2 regions of the Candidatus Clostridium stratigraminis genome follow, and region 1 is predicted to be linked to the other one. Evidence: a T-box and tRNA genes for the amino acid it is inferred to sense, from the RefSeq annotation. Region 1 holds a T-box; the other holds one or more tRNA genes.
The links. A T-box is a leader RNA that pairs with one kind of tRNA and senses whether it is charged. The one in region 1 lies ahead of tyrS (tyrosine--tRNA ligase), so its partner is inferred to be a tRNA-Tyr.

Region 1 (9,874 bases):
GTGGTAAAGATAATAATTGTCAGCATGGTCAAGGTGGATGCTGGTGTAATTCTGTTATTATACCTAAATATATAATAGATATGATACCTGAAGATAAAAAGGGGAAAGCTTGTATTTGCAAGGCGTGTCTAGAAAAGTATACAAAATAAAAATGCAAAGATTGAGTTGCAAGTTTTACCCTGAGTATTCAGGGTTTTTTATTTTAAAAAATTATTTAATTCATAATATTTTTAACGGTATGTATAATATATTCTAAGCATAAGTATTTAGTAATAATCATATTAGGAGAAGACTACAGTTTATAGGTTATTTAATTTCAATCGAAAGGAGTGATGTTATTGTTAAGTAATAATACAAAAATAACAACATCCGATTACATAGAAAAAAATAATATTAAAATGAAAAGTAAACTAAATAGTGCTGTTATTATACCTGCTTTAAACCCTGCTCCAAATTTAATTGATTTTGTTCATGACCTACTTAAAACAGGAGTTCCCTGTGTAATTGTAGTAAATGATGGCAGCGATGCCGCCTTTAGTAGTATTTTTACGGAGCTTAAAAACATTAGTAAATGTACAGTTTTAGAGCACGCGGTAAACCGAGGCAAGGGTAGAGCCTTAAAAACTGCTTTTACTTATTTTACAGAAAACTACTCTTTTTTAGATGGTGTTGTTACCGCTGATGCTGATGGTCAGCATGCAATTGATGATATTTGTAAAATATGCGAAAAACTTTCCAATACTCATGGTTCACTTATTTTAGGTGTAAGAAATTTTAAGGAAAGTAATGTTCCTAAAAGAAGTTACATAGGCAATACAGTAACAAGCTGCATTTTTAAATTTTTATATAATAGTAGCTTAAATGACACTCAGACAGGACTTAGAGGTATACCTAAAAAAGAACTTCCTTGGGTTCTCCAATTAAAAGGGGAGAGGTACGACTTTGAAATAAATATGTTAATAAATGCAAGACGCAATAATATAAATCTTAAAACTATACCTATACAAACCCTTTATTTTGAAAACAACTCTGGCTCTCATTATAGTACAATAAAGGATTCAATACCTATATTTTTAAAACTTATATCAGGGTTAATTCAATATTCAGGATCAACAATTGTATCAAGTATATTAGATGTTTCGGCCTTTTTTATATTAAATACATATTTACTTTCAACTTTTCCTGCAGCTTTAAGAATATTCTTAAGTACAGTTATTGCTCGTTTAATATCCTCCATGTGCAACTTTGCAATGAATAGGAAATTTATCTTTTCAGATACAGGGAAAGTTTCAAGATCTGCAGTTCGTTATTATATTTTATGTATTTGTTTAATGATGACCTCATATGGTTTAGTTTATACAATTAGTTTATTTTGGAAAGTAAATGAATCCTTTATAAAACTTATAACTGATTTCATTTTAGGATTTTCAAGCTATGAGGTTCAGCTGCGCTGGGTATTTCAAAATAAGAATAACGAGGAAGGGTCTATCCATAATGAAGTTGCAAAAGATTATAGATAATTAAGGGAGGTTAAAGTCCTAAATGGACTTTAACGAGTAGCTTGCGAGTGGGAACGAGTATGCTAAACTACTCAGTGTTCCGACATTAGGAGGAAAAATGAAAAAACGCTTTACAAAATGCTTTTTTAAAATTCTACGTTTTATTCTAAGAATTTTTACACCAGCATATAAGGTATATCCTACTTCTAATATAGATTCTCCGGCGGTTTATCTAATAAATCATCAAAATACAAGAGGACCGCTGCTAAGCGTACTATGGTTTAATAAACCAGTACGAATGTGGGTGCTCAGTGTATTTTGTAATCATAAAACCTGCTTTAAACAGTATTATGATTATACCTTTACAAAGCGCTTTGGTATTCCAAAATTTATAGCTGCCATATTTATTTTCCCCTTATCTTTTATTGTATCAGCAATTATGCAGGGGATGGAGGCAATACCAGTTTATAGACGGTCAAGAGAAATTTTTAAGACTTTTAACGAAAGCATTAAAACCCTAATAAATGAACAGAGTATTATTCTTTCTCCAACAGTTGACTATGCAAATTCAACCTCTAATATGGGAGAAATGTATAAGGGATTCTTGGATTTAGAAAGATATTATATCCGGGAGACAGGCAAACATCTTCCTTTTATACCGCTATATATAAGTAATTGCAAACGTACTATTTTTATTGGTGAGCCAATTTACTTTGGTACAGAAGAAGGATACAAGCGGGAGAAAGAAAAAGCTTTTATTAAATTAAAAAAAGAATTTTCTCGATTAGAAACTATATAGAAAAGAAGAGCTGTACCCAAAATTGAAAAATATGATAAATCGCTGCAATACAGAAAATATGTTACATAAAAGGTCAGATAAATTTTATTTTAATTTATCTGACCTTTTTTAAGCATCATTTTTAAAATTAAAAATTTAATCTAATTTTAATATTATCTTTAAAAATTTTTAATTTTTGCTGTATATTATAAAGAAGTTGGCTTAGTGATTACTAATTTAATAGATAATACATACTATTAGAGTAATAATTATAAAACTTTAAAGTTTTATAATTGAAGATGAAATTTAGATAGCTATGTTTATTGAAAGGAAGGTAAAACAATGAATTTTCAAATTTTTAGACTTATAAATAATTTAGCTTATAAAGACAATGCTTTGGATAAATTAATGATAATTTTTTCAAAATATGTCCCTTATGGTTTTATGGCTGCTTTGGCCATAGTTTTTATTCTAGGTATTACAAGCCATAACTTAGACTATAGAAAAGCGGCTTTCAGCACCTTTGTAATTACCGTTATTAATCTTATGTTAGTTTTTATAATTGGGAATATATATTATGTTGACAGGCCATTTGTTCATAATAAGGTAAATTTATTATTCCCTCATGTTGAGGATGCCTCATTTCCAAGTGATCATGCTACTGGTACCATGAGCATAGCCTTAGGGCTTTCAAAGTATAACAAATTACTTAGTGTAATACTTACCATATTATCAGTAGTTGTAGGTTTTTCTAGAGTATACGTTGGTCATCATTATCCATTAGATGTTATTGGGGCATATGCTTTAGTTATTATCACAGTGTATATTTATAATAAAAAATTAAGAAGTTTAGTAGAAAACTTATATGAGAAAGTAGAGAAAAAAATAATAAAATAATGTCATCTATATTAGTTATTACTTATATTAATAGATTAAGGCTGCTATAATAGCAGCCTTATGAATTATGACTAGTTTTTATTTATTACATAGTAATGTTATTGTTATTTTCTTTAATTACAATAGCAGGCTCATTATTAATTTCTTCTAAGTTGTTATCCCATAGATATTTTTTAGTTTCCTTTGCAATTATCGGACTTAGTACTAATAATGCTACTAGGTTTGGAATTGCCATAAGCCCATTAAACAAGTCAGCTAAATCCCATACTAAGTTTAGTGAGAATATTGAGCCTACAAAAACAAATATAACCCAAAGTATTCTATATGGCAAAATTGCTTTTTTACCTAATAAGTATTCAATTGCCTTTTCACCATAGTAGGACCATCCAAGTATAGTTGAAAATACGAAGGTTAAAAGACCAATTGTTAAAATTATAGGACCTACAACTGGTATGTCTGCGAAGGCTGTTTTAGTAAGCGCAGCTCCCTTTAAGCCTTGCTGCCAAGCACCTGAATTTACTAGCACTAAACCGGTCATTGCACATACTACAACTGTATCCCAGAAGGTTCCTGTTGAGGAAACAAGGGCTTGTTTAACTGGGTTTCTAGTCTGAGCAGCAGCTGCTACTATAGGTGCACTACCAAGACCTGATTCATTTGAGAAAAGTCCTCTTGCAATACCATATCTCATAGCCAACATAACGCCAGCACCAGCAAATCCGCCAACAGCAGCTTGGGGTGAGAAAGCATCTGAAATAATTAAGCTAATTGTACTGCCAATAGTTTTATAACCTAAAGCTAAAAGTATTAAGCAGCCTAATACATAAAAAATAGCCATAAAAGGAACAAGGATATCGCAAACCTTAGCTATCTTTTTTATTCCGCCAAGTATAACAACCGCTGTCAATGCAGCTATTATTATTCCTGTGGCCCAAGTAGGAATTTTAAATGTCTCATAAGTCATTGCTGAAACTGAGTTAGCTTGTACCATACAACCTATACCGAAAGCAGCAACGCTAGTAAAGATTGCAAACAAAACCCCGGCCCACTTAGCCTTAAGTCCATGTTCAAGAACATACATAGGTCCGCCTGCCATTGTACCATCCTTAGTCTTTACACGATATTTTACTGATAATAGAGCTTCGGAATATTTTGTAGCTATTCCAAATACACCAGTGAGCCAGCACCAAAGAACTGCACCAGGACCACCAAGTCCCACTGCTGTAGCAACTCCAACAATATTGCCAGTACCAATTGTAGCTGCTAGAGCCGTACATAATGCACTAAATTGACTTACATCACCTTCTGCAAAATCGTCCTTAGTTACAGAAAGCTTAATAGCCTTGCCTATATAACGTTGAATGAATTTAAGCCTAAAGGTTAAGAATAGATGAGTGCCGAACAATAAAATAATAAGCGGCAGGCCCCAAAGCCATCCATCAATTTGGGCTATTAGTTTTCCGAACGATTCCATAAAAATTCCCCCTCTTTTTTATTTATTTACAACTAAATTATACATTTAATTACCAAATTAATCAATTCTGAATTTTCCGACAAATTAACACAATTTTTAAGCCAAGGGTTACCCGCTTGGCTTATGGCGATTATATTAAAATATAAAGATAATAACAAAATATAAGAGCATTAGAGCAGCTCCCACAGGAACACCAAGCTTGGCCCATTCTTTGCTATTAATCTTAAGTTTATGAGCTGAAATTATATTAGGAATATTTCCTGGTATGAGCATACCTCCACTGATTAGAAGTCCCATAAGTACAGACTCAATTTGTATCTTTGTCATTTTTAGACTAATTTCGGCAGCAGCTAAAGTTGCATTATCTAAAACTGCAGAAATCATATTAATAAAATAAAGCAGTTTGCTATCTAAATTTATAATGTATGTATCAATAAGTGGCTTAAAACCTGCACCTAATAGTTCTAGTGCAAATATGAAAAGGAATATTTTTAAAGCTCTAAATATTACTTCCTTATAAGTTTCATTATCAATATCTGGATCAAGAAAATAATAATCCTCATCATGTTTATGGTTTACAGCTTTAAAATCGTCATGTACCTTGACCTTATCAGCTTTAATAATAAATGCACCTAGTAGTCCCATAAGTAACACACCAGAAATAATATAAATACCTAAACACTCTGCAAGATACCAGAAGTTAGCATTAAGCTTTGAGATAACTATAGTTGCAAGTGGCTCTCCAACGGGGGTTAAAACCGCTCCAAGACCAATTGAAAAGCAGGCAAGTATAACGATATTTACCTTATCCTTTCTTTTAATCGGCATAGCGTTAACTATTTCCACCAATAATAATGCAGAAATTATTGCAGTTATAACACTGGAGGCTAGTCCTAAAATTACAATTACTAAAAAGATGAAAATTTTGAGGGAAAGTTTTTTTAAAATAATGTTTATAATCCCTTGAACCTTCTCCTTTAAAGCTTTAAAAATTAACCCTGCTATTAAAACAGCTAAAGCTATAAAATAAATTAGTTTATTTTGAAAAACATCAAGTATTAGGTGGGTGTTTAAAACCCCAGAAACAATTGTTGATGAAATACCCATTAAGAAAAGAAAGACCTCCAGGTTGTGTTCTACGATTTTAATCTTAAAAGGCAAAGTAAGCACCAATAATAGGATAATTACTAATCCTAAAAACATAATAATCACCGCTTTCTTTTATTTTACACTATCATTTTAACATAATTTGGATAAAAATAAAGCTTATTTAGAAAACTCTTAAATAGTACCCTGATTTACTGCAAGAATGATATTATAATTACAATGCAATTCTAAATTTATTTTTATTTTGATAAAAGGTGAGGAGTAGGTTATAATTTTATTGTAACATAATGGAGGATAAAGTTCTAAATGGACTTTAACGAGTAGCTTGTAAGTAGCAAAACTTAAACTACCTTGTATTTCCATAGAAGGAGGTTATATAAATGTACAGCTTTAAGAATGATTATAGTGAGGGAGCTCATCCTAGAATACTAAATGCTCTCCTTGAATCGAACATGGAACAGGTTGAAGGGTATGGAGAGGACCCATACTGCATAAAGGCAGCTGAATTAATTAAGAAAAAAATTGGGCGCATAGATATAGATATTCATTTTATACCAGGAGGAACTCAGACTAATTTAACTATTATTTCTTCTTTTTTAAGACCGCATGAAGCAGCTATTGCGGCAAATACAGGACATATACTGGTTCATGAAACTGGAGCTATTGAAAATACAGGTCATAAGGTTATTTCTATAGCATCTAGTGATGGAAAACTTACTCCTTCGCTTATTATGCCTGCATTAGAGGCCTATATAGATGAACATATGGTAAAGCCAAAATTAGTTTACATATCAAATTCTTCAGAAATTGGAACTATATATTCCAAAAAGGAACTAGAAGAGCTAAGCAAATTCTGCAGAGAAAACAAACTATATTTATATGTTGACGGGGCTAGACTGGGATCTGCACTCTGCTCAGAAGCTAATGATCTAAAACTCTCTGACCTAGGTAACCTAGTTGATGCCTTCTACATAGGTGGAACTAAAAACGGTGCCTTAATAGGGGAAGCTTTAGTAATTTGTAAAGATTCACTAAAAGAGGATTTTAGATTTTTTATTAAACAAAAGGGGGCTATGCTTGCTAAAGGAAGACTTCTTGGAATGCAGTTTCTTGAACTTTTTAAGGATGACCTATACTTTGACTTGGCAAAACATGCAAATGATATGGTTTATATATTAAGGGACGGAATTAAGGCGGCTGGCTATGGATTTTTAATTGATTCTCCGTCAAATCAAATATTCCCCATACTTCCAAATAAGTTAATTGAAAAACTTTTGAAAAACTTCTCTTTTTATATTTGGGAGAAGGTTGATGAAGAGAATTCTGCAATACGCCTTGTAACCTCCTGGGCTACTAAAAAAGAGAATGTATTGGACTTTGTCGAAGCTTTGGATTAAATTAGGTTTTTAGATTAAAGATTTAATAAACACATATGAGAATATGATTTATCTATTGTAATATTCCTTAAACTGTTATATAATATATAAAAATAATAATAAAATGCTTTGATGAGAAAGAGTAGAATATTAATTTTCTTTACAGAGAGTTCCCGGTTGGTGAGAGGGTCAAGAAACAATATTTGAATACGTCTCTGAGCAGAAGGCTGAATTGTAATTAAGGATATTACCTTAATTTAATAGGCTGTTTACGGAGCCCTTTACCCGTTATAGTGATAGAGTATCGTTTAGTAAAACTGTACTTGAAGAGGTTAATATGGTGACATATTAATGAATTAAGGTGGTAACACGGGGTTTATGCTCTCGTCCTTTATGGAAATAAAGGACGAGAGCTTTTGTTTTTTTGAAATTAAAAAAGAGGAGGTTAAAGTCCTAAGTGGGCTTCTACGGGTAGCCTAACCATGAGCAATCGGTAAGCTAGACTAACCAGTGTTGCCAACGGGAGTGACTGGTCTTAAACTACTCAGTGCTTCCGACTAAATAGGAGGAATAAAAATGATTAGTGTAAAAGAACAAATCAAGATAATAACAAAAGGTGCTGCTGAAGTAATAAGTCTAGAGGATTTAGAAAGAAAATTATCAAAAGCACAAATGGAAAATAGGCCCCTTATAGTTAAGCTTGGACTTGATCCTTCAGCTCCAGATATTCATCTTGGCCATGCTGTTGTGCTTAGAAAAATGAAGCAAATACAGGATTTAGATCACCAAATTGTAATAATTATTGGTGATTTTACAGGCATGATCGGTGATCCTACAGGTAAGTCAAAAACTAGAAAACAACTTACAAGTGAGGAAGTTTTGAAAAACGCAAAAACCTATGAAAGGCAGGTATTTAAGATATTAGACAAAGATAAAACAAAATTGACCTTTAATAGTCGGTGGCTTTCTAAGCTAAATTTTAAAGAAGTAATTGAGCTTGCAGGGAAATACACAGTAGCAAGAATGCTTGAAAGAGAAGATTTTAAAAATAGATTTAATAATCAGCAGAGTATTGGAATTCATGAGTTTTTTTACCCACTAATGCAGGGCTTTGATTCTGTGGCTATAAATGCAGATATTGAACTTGGAGGAACGGATCAAAGATTTAATATTCTTATGGGCAGAACTTTACAAAAGGATTATGAAATAGAACCGCAGGTAGCACTTTTTATGCCTATACTTGAGGGTATTGATGGCGTTAATAAGATGAGTAAAAGCCTTGGAAACTATATCGGAATTAATGAGCCTGCTAAAGATATGTATGTTAAGACTATGCAAATTCCTGACGATTTAATAATTAAATACTTTGAACTTGCTACAGATATTCATCCTGATGAAATTGATAAAATTAAGGAGGAGCTTAAAAAAGGAGTAAATCCAAGAGATGTTAAAATGATACTAGCTAAGGAAATTACAAGCTTATACCATGGGGAAGCTGAAGCTAAACTCTCAGAAGAATACTTTAAAAGCCTTTTTCAAAAAAATGAAGTTCCTCTTGATATTCCAGAATTTAAGCTTAGTCCTGGGGAAACTTTAATAGAAATATTAATAAATTCAAATTTAATAAGCTCTAAAAGTGAGGCTAGAAGACTTATAGCACAGGGCGGTATTAAGCTTAACGGAGAAAAAATATTTGATGCCATGAAGTTTAATTTTAACAATAATGACATTCTTCAAGTTGGAAAGAGGAACTTTATTAAGCTGTTGCAATAGAGCAATGAATAATTTACAAGTTATTCTATAAATAAATTGTAATTCTTATGAATTACCCATATAATTGAATATAATTAATACAAAGAAAGTATATTTGTTTAGGGGATAAAAATAAGATGGTTAATTCAAAAGAGTGGAATTGGTCAGTAGTCGAGGATACCTTATGGTCAGAGCCTTCTGAGGATGTATATTACTATGTGAATAGATGGAAAGCACTAGGGTTTTCAAAATTTTTAGATCTAGGCTGTGGGCTTGGCAGACACTCAATTTTATTTGCAGAAAATGGCTTTAATACTTACAGCCTGGATTTATCGCAAGTTGGATTAGATACTCTAAATAGTAAGGCTGAAGAGTTAGGCCTAAGCATTAATACTGCTCTTGGCGATATAAATAAACTGCCTTATATGGATAATGCCTTTGACTGCTTACTTGCTTATCATGTTATATCTCATACTAATACTTACGGAATTGGGACTATTATAAGGGAGATAAACAGAGTTCTTAAAAGCGGCGGAGAATTTTTTATTACTCTCTGTTCTAAGAACAGTCCATCTTTTATAAGCAAGAATTATCCAAGACTTGATGAAAATACAATTATCAAAACAGAAGAACCAGAGGTAGGTATACCCCATTTTTATTCAGACCTTAAAGGGGTTAAAAGACTGCTTTGTAATTTCAACATTATTAAAATAAGACATATAGAGGATATTTATGATGATACCAGCGGCTGGCATTATTTTGTACATGGAGCAAAGAAATAGTCTAAAATTCCATATAAATAGATATTTTAAGGAGGTCTAATTTATGGCAAGAAGAAAATGGACAAAGGAAGAAATAGAAGAATACAGGAAAAAACATGGAGAATTTTTCTACTTTAATAAAGAGGATTCAAATTTTCTAGTTCCTAAGGTCTATGGAATTGGTAAGACTGTTAACTGGGCAAACCCAATTTCATGGATTCTTATTTTGG
Region 2 (9,874 bases), on a different contig from region 1:
AAATCCTTATAGATTTCTCCAACATTATTTAATACCTTGCATTCACTATTCTTATAATTAAATTGATGTATGATTTCTAGTGATTTTATGTAGTATTCAAGTGCGGAGTTATAATTTGAGAGGTCTATATTAACATTACCTAAGACATTTAATATATCTGCTTCATATTCCTTTAAGTTATCTTCTTTTGTAATCTGAAGTGCATCCATTAAAAAGCTATTTGCTTCTTCTGAATTTCCAAATATATATGAAGCCTTTCCTTTAATAAATAAACTTTTAGCAGCACCTTTTTTATACTGTATTCGTTTTGAAAGATTAAAGGCTTCATCAGATAACTGGATAGATTTTATGGGAGTATGTCTTATTACTTCTTCAGCTGAAATATTTAATTTATCTATCTTTTCTATAAGAGGATAATCAGCAAATACTTCCTTATAATTTCCTAACTCATAATTTTCCATAAAATATCTCCTATCGCGCAAATATGCTATTTAAATGCTCTAAGATGAATATGGCTTATATTATTTATTCAAGAATCATTTAATTTACTTATATATAATATTATCAAATTTACCTTTTTTCTACAATGATAAATGTTTAATTTTAAAGCATTTTATAAACTTGACTATGATTTATGTGTACTATAAAATAGAGACATTAAAAGGAAAGAAGGCAATGATGTGAAGGATAAGATACTAACCATGTTAAAAGAGGATACGAACTCCTTTATTTCTGGTGAAAAAATAAGTGAAGAATTAGGGGTTACCAGAGCAGCTGTTTGGAAAAATATTAATAAGCTTAAAGATGAAGGTTATGTTATTGGTTCCATATCAAAAAATGGATATAAATTGGTTTCTTCTCCTGATCTATTAACAAGTCATGAAGTAAGTGATTTTCTTAATACAAAATATATAGGAAGAAATATTATTCATTTTGATTCCATTGATTCTACAAATACAAAGGCTAAGGAAGTAGCTTCTAGTGGTGCTGAAGCTGGTACTATAGTAATAGGTGAAGAGCAGAAAGGCGGCAGAGGACGTTTTGATAGAAAATGGTGTTCGCCAAAATATAAAGGTATATGGATGTCTGTTATTTTAAGACCTAATATTGACCCAATAAATGCATCTACTATTACACTTATTGGTGCTGCAGCCGTTTATAGGGCGCTGAAGGATTTTAATATAAAAACCGAAATAAAATGGCCAAATGATATTATTTTAAATAACAAGAAGATCTGCGGCATTTTAACTGAGATGAGCAGTGAATTAAATCAAATAAATTATATAGTTATAGGTATTGGGGTTAATGTAAATATTTCTATTGAAGAGTTTCCAAAGGATATACAAGAAAAAGCTACTTCTTTAAAAATAGAAGCAGGGAAAAGCCTTTCAAGGCAAAGACTAACTGCAGCAATACTAAATCATTTTGAAAAGCTCTATGAGGAATTTATTTTAGAAAACAATTTAAGTTCTACCATAGATATTTGCAGAAAAAACTCTTATCTCATAGGAAAAACAATTGAATTATATAACAGGGGGCAATTAATATCAGCTAAAGCAGTAGACTTAAGTGATGAAGGACTTCTTGTAATTGAAAACAAAGATGGAAAAACTGAAAAGGTTATTTCTGGTGAAGTGACTTTGCATAGCTGGCATGGGGATATTTCTTCTACTACCTAAGAAGCAAATGTGGAAAAGGAATGTTTCTTACTTCATGAAGCAAGCTAAAAATAATAATTAAGAAGTGAATAATGATGAAAACATATTAAAAGTCCTCAAAGGACTTTTTTTTATAAACAATTTCCATTGTAAAATGGTGGTATAATATTAATATCTCTAAATATATTGTGTTAGAGGAGAGTGGTATAATGAAGGTGATTTTTGATTTTTTAATTCATAAATTTGTAAAGGATTATAAAAATGTTAATTCCGATAAAACCCGAGAAGCTTATGGCGCTTTAGGAGGAGTGGTTGGAATAATTATTAATACTACTATTCTTACTGCAGAGCTTGTTATCGGTCTTTTATTAAATAGCATGGCTATTACTGCTGATGCCTTTCATAATCTTACAGATGCATTATCGTCTTTAGTTACAATAATCAGTTTCAAATTTGCAAACAAGCCAGCTGACGATAAGCATCCTTTTGGTTATGGGAGAATTGAATATCTTACTGCGCTGCTTTTTTCAGTAGCTATTCTCGTAGTGGGCTATGAGTTCCTTAGAAGTTCAGTACTGCGTATTTTACATCCAGTAAATGTACCTTTTAATTTTATAAGCTTTATTTGCATGCTTTTGGCTCTTCCGCTTCAAATTACACTTAATAGATTTACTGCTTATTTAGGTAAAATAATAAATTCTTCTGCTTTAAAGGCGTCTGCTTTAGAATCCTTTACTGATATACTAGTACTATCTATGGTTACTTTTTCTTTATTGGTAACTAGATTTACTTCATTTCCTATAGATGGATATGTTGCTTTTGTAGTATCACTGTTTATTCTTCATTCTGGAGTTGAACTCTTAAGAGATACGATAGGAACTTTGCTTGGAAAAGCACCAAGTGAGGAATTTGTAGAGGAGCTAATAAAAAGTTTAAAAGAATATCCCTATATACTTGGAGTTCATGACTTAGTCATACACAATTACGGTCCGGGAAGATATATGGCGTCACTGCACGCTGAAGTTCCTTATGATGTATCAATAATGGACATACATGATGTTATTGATAAAGCTGAAAAGGAAGTAGGTGATAAATATAATATATATTTATCCATCCATATGGATCCTGTTAAGATAGATTGCCCAGAGGTAAACTTATTAAAGGATGAGGTACAGGAAAGGCTTAGTAAAATTAATGGTGTATTATCTATACATGACTTTAGAGTTGTTGGTAAAGGAGAGGAAAAAACCTTAATTTTTGATGCAGTAATTAACAAGTCCTATGCATTAGAAGAACAAAAAAAATTGATAGAAGGTCAAATACAAGAAGCTATTAATACTATATCTCCCAAGTATAGAGGTATTGTTACTCTTGATAGAGAATTTCACTAGGATTAGACTATATTTCTTATAGTTTTGAAGTTTTTCATATAATTTTGTATTTCAATTATAAAAATTATTTATTAATCTGATTCCAGCATAGATGCTGGAGTCTTTTTTTATTTAGAGATTAAATTATCACATAAAATAGTATAAATCTTTTATTTAAAAAATAAAATTAAATAGTACAGTGTTGTTTATTACAAGGAGCATGACATTAATAATGTCATGTACAGAATAAGGAATACAAGGAGGTCAGTGTGAAGGTCAAAATAGATATAATTTCAGGATTTTTAGGTGCAGGAAAAACCACACTCATTAAAAAACTAATAAGTGAAGAACTGTATAAAGAAAAAATAGCAATTATTGAAAATGAATTCGGGGAAGTTGGTATAGATGGGAGTATTTTAAGAGACACGAATACAAAGATAAAGGAAATAAATGCAGGTTGTATTTGCTGCAGCATAACTGGAGATTTTAAGAAGGCTCTTTTAGAGGTTTTGGGAAAATACAAATTAGATAGAATTATTATAGAACCCTCAGGAGTTGCAAAGCTATCAGAAATAATAAACATATGTAACAGCGAGGAGTTAAGAAAATTCACAGAAGTAAATATGATAATTACTGTAGTGGATATTTTAAAATTTAATATGTATTTAGATAATTTTGGGGAGTTTTATAAAAATCAAATAGTAAATGCCAAAACCATAATGTTAAGTAGAAGTCAAAGAGTAGGCCTTGAGAAATTAGTTGCAGTTAAGGAAGCACTGGACGCTTTAAACAAGGTAGCTTTTGTTGTTACTACTCCCTGGGATAATTTATCTGCAAAAAGAATTATAGAAATAAGTGAGGACTATGAAAGAGAAAGTATCCATAAGGAAGTAAATTTATTAAAAAAAGTTAATTTAAATGCTTCTTATAAAACAACTAAAGGAGAAAGCGTAAGTTTTGAAAGCATAGGATTTGAAACAGCTAAAAAGTTCAGCTCATCTAAAATAAAAAGCATATTGGACAAGATAAATAAAGATAACCTTTATGGAAGTGTTTTAAGAGCAAAAGGAATAGTAGAGCTTGAAAAAGGTGAATGGATCCAATTTGATTATGTACCAGAGGAATTTAATCTAAAAAAAGCTGAAGCAGACTTTACAAGCAGAGTATGTATTATTGGAGTGCATTTAAATAAAGCCGCGCTTAAAAAGTTGTTTATATGAATATTAAGACAGAAATTGAAATAGTAACGGGTTTTTTAGGCTCTGGTAAGACAACCTTTATAAATGCACTATTAGAAAATTCACTTGTATCAGGAGAAATAGTCATAATAATTCAAGGTGAAATTGGTAATACGGAAATTAAAATAATTGAAAAGCCTAAGTCAAAGCTTATTGTAAGGAAATTAGTCACTTCTAAAAATCTAACTGCAGCATTTCTTAAACAAATGATAGACTTTTATAAGCCCCACAGAATTATTATCGAATATAATGGAACAAGGCTTTTAGAGGAAATTTTAACTGTACTTGAAGATGGAGCTATAAAAGAAAGCTTAAGAGAGCCTATAATTTATAATCTTTTGGAAGCTTCAACTTTCTTTGCCTATTATAATAATATGAAGGAACTTATAGAGCCCTTTATTATAAACAGCAATTTAATAGTAATTAACAATTGTAATAACATAACTCTTAAAGAAAAAAATCGGGCTTTAAAAAAACTAAAGGAGTTAAATCCCAAGGCTATCATTTTAAAGAATGGAAGCCTGCAGGAATTAAATGAAGTACTTAAAAGGTCAGATATTATAGATAGGGGATTAATAAAAAAAGTTATTATTAAGATAAAAAATAGACAGGCGAACAAGGTTGTTAGGAGTAGATAAAATTGAATACAGAGCTATTACAAAATTTTTCTGTGATCTTTATAAGTATAATACTAGAAGCTCTTCCGTTTGTATTGTTAGGAGTTATAATTTCAGCTCTAATTCAGGTTTTTGTATCTGAAAGTATCATAGCGAAACTATTGCCTAAAAATAAATTTATAGGTATTCTCATTGCATCACTAACAGGATTTGTTTTTCCTATTTGTGAATGTGCAGTTATTCCTATTGGAAGAAGATTAATAAAAAAGGGAGTCCCAATAAACATGGCTGTGGCTTTCATGCTCTCGGTGCCAATTGTTAACCCAGTTGTCCTCTTATCCACATACTATGCCTTTCATGGAAGACCTTATGTAGTGCTTATAAGAGGACTGGGAGGCTTTATTATCGCGTTTACTATTGGAGCTATAATGGGAGCTATAGAAAATTTAAACTGTTTAAAGCCTTCTTATTCTGACTACGAAGATGTCTGTTCCTGCGGCTATAATCATAATTATAAAAAGAAAACTTCAAGGTTTATTGAGATTCTTAATCATGTAAGCGCTGAACTCTATGATATAGGTAAGTTTCTTATAATTGGAGCTTTTGTTTCAGCTGCTTTTCAAGTAGTTGTACCTAGAGAACAGATTTCAAGTTTAGGCCAGAATTCTACATATTCTATAATTGTTATGCTGCTCTTTGCATTTTTAATTTCGCTATGCTCTGAGGCTGATGCTTTTATTGGAAGCACCTTCCTAGGACAATTTACCTTAGGAAGCATAATTGGATTCTTACTTTTAGGGCCTATGATAGACATTAAAAACACTTTAATGCTAAATTACTCTTTTAAGAAAGGTTTTATTGTAAAGCAGCTTATTTTAATATTCTCATTTTGTTTCGCTGCAGCCTATATTATAAATGTGTTTTTTAAATTATAATTGCATGTTTGAATACGAAGAGAGTAGGTGAGACTTTATTTGTTAATATAAAGGGGATAAAAAATGAAAAGATTTAATATTAATGAATTTATATGGTTTATAATTTTGCTCCTATTTACCTTTTACATCTGTTATTTACTTTCATCTACCAAGATTACAATGTTTGTCCATCCTAAGCTTGCTAAGTATTCAGCATTTTCTTTAGTAGTCTTTGGAGAACTTACTATACTGCAAATCTTCAATGTATTTACAGTTAAAACAAGAATTAAATTCAAGAAAGGCTATGTACTTTTTATTTTAGTTTTAATTATAGGAATATTTATTGCACCAAGAGGCTTAAATTCTGAAATAGCAGAGAAAAAAGGTATTACTTTTGTAAGTTCAAGCAGAACTGAGAATATAGGAAGTCATACTCATACCAAGGATGATGTGATAAATGGAAATGTAATTAGTTTTAATGATGGAAACTACATTCATTATTTTGAAGATTTAAGTGAAAATCTTGAAAAACATCTTGGAAAGGATATAATAATTAGTGGTTATATAACAAAAGAAGATAAGCTTAATAAGGATGAATTTATTATTACTAGACTATTAGTAAACTGCTGCGCTGCTGATTCTCAGGTTATTGGTATCCTGTGTAAAACTAATGATAATAAGGTTTTAAGTAATGATACATGGGTAAGGGTAGAAGGAGTAGTAAGCTTTAAGGAAAATGAGAATAGCAAGATTAATGGAAAGCTTCCATTAATTATTGCACAGAAGGTTACGAGTATAATTAGGCCCGGAAATCCATATATATATGAATAAATTAGCTAACCTTACGAAATATAAAGTTTTGCATAAATAAAAAAGATATACTTGCGTATATCTTTTGGTGGAGGAAGATGGATTCGAACCATCGAAGTCACTGACAACAGATTTACAGTCTGCCCCCTTTGGCCGCTCGGGAATTCCTCCAAAAGTGGAGCTGGCAATAGGAATCGAACCTACAACCTGCTGATTACAAGTCAGCTGCTCTACCGTTGAGCCATGCCAGCATATTAAGTTACATGGTGGGCACAACAGGGCTCGAACCTGTGACCCTCTGCTTGTAAGGCAGATGCTCTCCCAGCTGAGCTATGCGCCCATGCAATTTATTTATCTAACCGACGAATTTTATTATACATAGAATATAATATCTTATCAAATGGTATTATAGACTAAATTTTTAAATTAAACCATATTATCTTCGTTTTAGTATGTTTTCCTTTGATTTTGATATAAAGTCAGTTTAAACTTGAGATTACAACTATATTATGAGTCTTTACATAAATCTTATACAAAAATTAAGTAATAATGCTAAAGGTTCCATTAATAAATATATAAAAATATATTGAAATAAATAAAAATACATAGTATAATCTAACTTGTCGTTAGGTTTAACACTTAATGATTACAAATAAACAATTTAGTTTCATGAGTATATGGAGAGATGTCCGAGTGGTTTAAGGAGCACGCCTGGAAAGCGTGTGTAGGGGAAACTCTACCGGGGGTTCGAATCCCCCTTTCTCCGCCAGTTGAACTTTCCGTGCTAGATGGGGAACTAGCGGTGCCCTGTAACCTGCAATCCGCTACAGCAGGGTTGAATTCCTCGCTTAGGCTCTAGCGTGTAAGGTCTGGTCTATAAAAGTGGCGTTGAGAATCGGGTCCTACGCAACGAAAACTCATGAACCCCGTCAGGTCCGGAAGGAAGCAGCGGTAAGTGAATATTTTCGTGTGCCGTAGGGAAACCTGGTTTGAGCTAACTGTATAGCTACCGCTTATATGCTATCAGTCGAGGCGAGGTGCACGGTTTAAAATAATTGAAACTAGATTAAAGGATGCTTAAGGCATCTTTTTTATTTTTTTGATTATATTGTGTTAAAGGATATTACATTAAGGTATAATATAAGTAGCAAAGAGGTGAGAAAATGGCATATACCGCTTTATATAGAGAATGGAGACCTAAAAATTTCAATGATGTAGTAGGTCAGAAAAATATAACTACAACTCTAAAAAATCAGATTATAAATAATAGAATAGCCCATGCCTATCTTTTATGTGGTACAAGGGGAACAGGAAAAACCTCTACTGCTAAGATTATGGCAAAGGCGGTAAATTGTTTGGATTTACAAGAGGGAGAGCCCTGTAATAAGTGTGAAATGTGCAAAAGTATAAATTCGGGGCTTGCAATAGATGTTGTTGAATTAGATGCTGCTTCACATAATGGAGTGGGAAATATTAGAGATATTATAGATGAAGTACAGTATCCTCCAAGGGAAGCAAAATATAAGGTATATATAATGGATGAAGTTCATATGCTTTCTGATGGCGCCGTTAATGCCTTTCTTAAAACCCTAGAGGAGCCGCCAAGCAGAACAATTTTTATTTTGGCTACAACAGATCCTCAAAAACTTCCTATAACTATACTTTCAAGATGTCAAAGGTTTGACTTTACGAGAATAAGAAGCGAAGATATTTACGGGCTGCTTAGAAAGATAGTTAAGGAACAAGGGGTTTTTGCTGATGATAAAAGCTTAAATCTTATTGCCAGAATGTCCGATGGAGCTATGAGAGATGCATTAAGTATACTAGATCAGGCAATTTCTATGGGAAATGGCAAAGTAGAATATGATGAAATAGTAAATATGCTTGGACTTGTTACAAATGAAAATTTACTAAAGCTTACAGATGCAGTAATAGACAAAGATGTGGAAAAGTCCATGAAAATTGTTGATGATATAGTTTTTAGCGGCAAGGATATCTACAACTTTATTAAAGAAATGATTAGCCATACGAGAAATTTAATGATGGCTAAAATAAGTAAGAATCCAGAAGAAATTTTGGATATGTCAGTTGAGAATATAGAGAGTTTAAGGCAGCAGGCTCAAAAAATAAGAGTAGAAGAGCTTATGAGAAATATAAGGATTCTGCAGGAAGCAGAAGAACAGTCAAAATGGAGTAAGCAAAGCAGAATATTTTTAGAGCTTGCTATTATAAAGTTATGTAAAATTGAATATGATACTTCTAAGGAGGTTCTTCTTTCTAGAATTAATAAGCTTGAAGAAATATTAAAAAGCGGTAAAATTGTAGCTGCTACAAGTGATGTACAACCGGTTAAAGTTGTTAAAAAATCTCCTGCCTTAGATGTAAAAAAGACAGAAGTTAATAAAATAGAAGAATTTGAAGAAAAAAATACTGCCTCCGCCTTAACCTTAGACACTGTTAGAAAATCTTGGAGAGATATATTAGAAATGGTAAAGGTTAGAAGTACTGCTGCAAATTCTGCTCTACTTGGTACAGGTGAAGTAGTTAATTGTAAAGATGGAATAATAGATGTTAAATTTGATAAGCAGTATGCATTTAGCAAACAGAGATTAGAAAGAGAGGATATTAAAAAGGTAATTGAGGATGTGGTTTCTTCAGTATTAAAAGAAAAGGTGAGAATAAAATATACTGTAGAGGAAAAAGAGATAGTAAAATCACCTGAAGACATATTAAAAGAAACTTTTGGTGAGGAAGTTGTAGAAATAATTGACCAATAAGTATATAATGTTAATTATGTATATTAATTTAATTAAATAATAAATAATGTATTTTTAGGAGGTATAGTATGCCAAAAGGTGGTTTCCCTGGCTTTGGCGGCGGGGCTAACATGAATAATCTAATGAAGCAAGCACAAAAATTCCAGCAGCAAATGGAAGATATGCAAAAGAATCTTGAAAGCAAAACCTATGAAGAAAAAGCTGGAGGCGGTGCTGTAACTGTAATAGTAAATGGAAAAAAACAACTTGTAGATATTAAAATAGATCCAGAAGTATTAGATCCAGACGATGTAGAAATGTTACAGGATTTAATAATGACTGCTTGTAATGCTGCTCTTAGAAAGGCTGAAGAAGATACAGCAAATCAAATGGGAAAATTAACAGGCGGACTTAATATACCAGGAATGTTTTAATAATTTTAGAAACAATAAGATAATTAATCTATTTTTTTGATAGCTGATTAAAACTACCAGAATTAACAAGTAATAAG

Region 2: it encodes a tRNA-Tyr, which carries the amino acid that the T-box ahead of tyrS (tyrosine--tRNA ligase) is inferred to sense. The anticodon was not compared.

What each region holds. Positions count from the first base shown of each region.
Region 1 covers NZ_JBJHZZ010000004.1:123,557-133,430, reverse strand. The annotation lists gene ACJDUG_RS08745 (cysteine-rich CWC family protein) at 1-149, shown strand, start outside; gene ACJDUG_RS08740 (glycosyltransferase) at 339-1,520, shown strand; gene ACJDUG_RS08735 (hypothetical protein) at 1,618-2,298, shown strand; gene ACJDUG_RS08730 (phosphatase PAP2 family protein) at 2,620-3,174, shown strand; gene ACJDUG_RS08725 (alanine/glycine:cation symporter family protein) at 3,260-4,648, opposite strand; gene ACJDUG_RS08720 (DUF1646 family protein) at 4,784-5,851, opposite strand; gene ACJDUG_RS08715 (threonine aldolase family protein) at 6,136-7,152, shown strand; T-box leader at 7,252-7,526, shown strand; gene tyrS (tyrosine--tRNA ligase) at 7,708-8,904, shown strand; gene ACJDUG_RS08705 (class I SAM-dependent methyltransferase) at 9,021-9,665, shown strand; gene ACJDUG_RS08700 (DUF5808 domain-containing protein) at 9,709-9,874, shown strand, end outside.
Region 2 covers NZ_JBJHZZ010000016.1:6,413-16,286, reverse strand. The annotation lists gene ACJDUG_RS15500 (diguanylate cyclase domain-containing protein) at 1-461, opposite strand, end outside; gene ACJDUG_RS15495 (biotin--[acetyl-CoA-carboxylase] ligase) at 681-1,679, shown strand; gene ACJDUG_RS15490 (cation diffusion facilitator family transporter) at 1,868-3,049, shown strand; gene ACJDUG_RS15485 (CobW family GTP-binding protein) at 3,298-4,248, shown strand; gene ACJDUG_RS15480 (GTP-binding protein) at 4,245-4,904, shown strand; gene ACJDUG_RS15475 (permease) at 4,907-5,818, shown strand; gene ACJDUG_RS15470 (TIGR03943 family putative permease subunit) at 5,882-6,628, shown strand; tRNA gene ACJDUG_RS15465 (tRNA-Tyr) at 6,694-6,778, opposite strand; tRNA gene ACJDUG_RS15460 (tRNA-Thr) at 6,784-6,858, opposite strand; tRNA gene ACJDUG_RS15455 (tRNA-Val) at 6,872-6,947, opposite strand; tRNA gene ACJDUG_RS15450 (tRNA-Ser) at 7,287-7,376, shown strand; RNA gene ffs (signal recognition particle sRNA large type) at 7,387-7,652, shown strand; gene dnaX (DNA polymerase III subunit gamma/tau) at 7,771-9,384, shown strand; gene ACJDUG_RS15435 (YbaB/EbfC family nucleoid-associated protein) at 9,453-9,797, shown strand.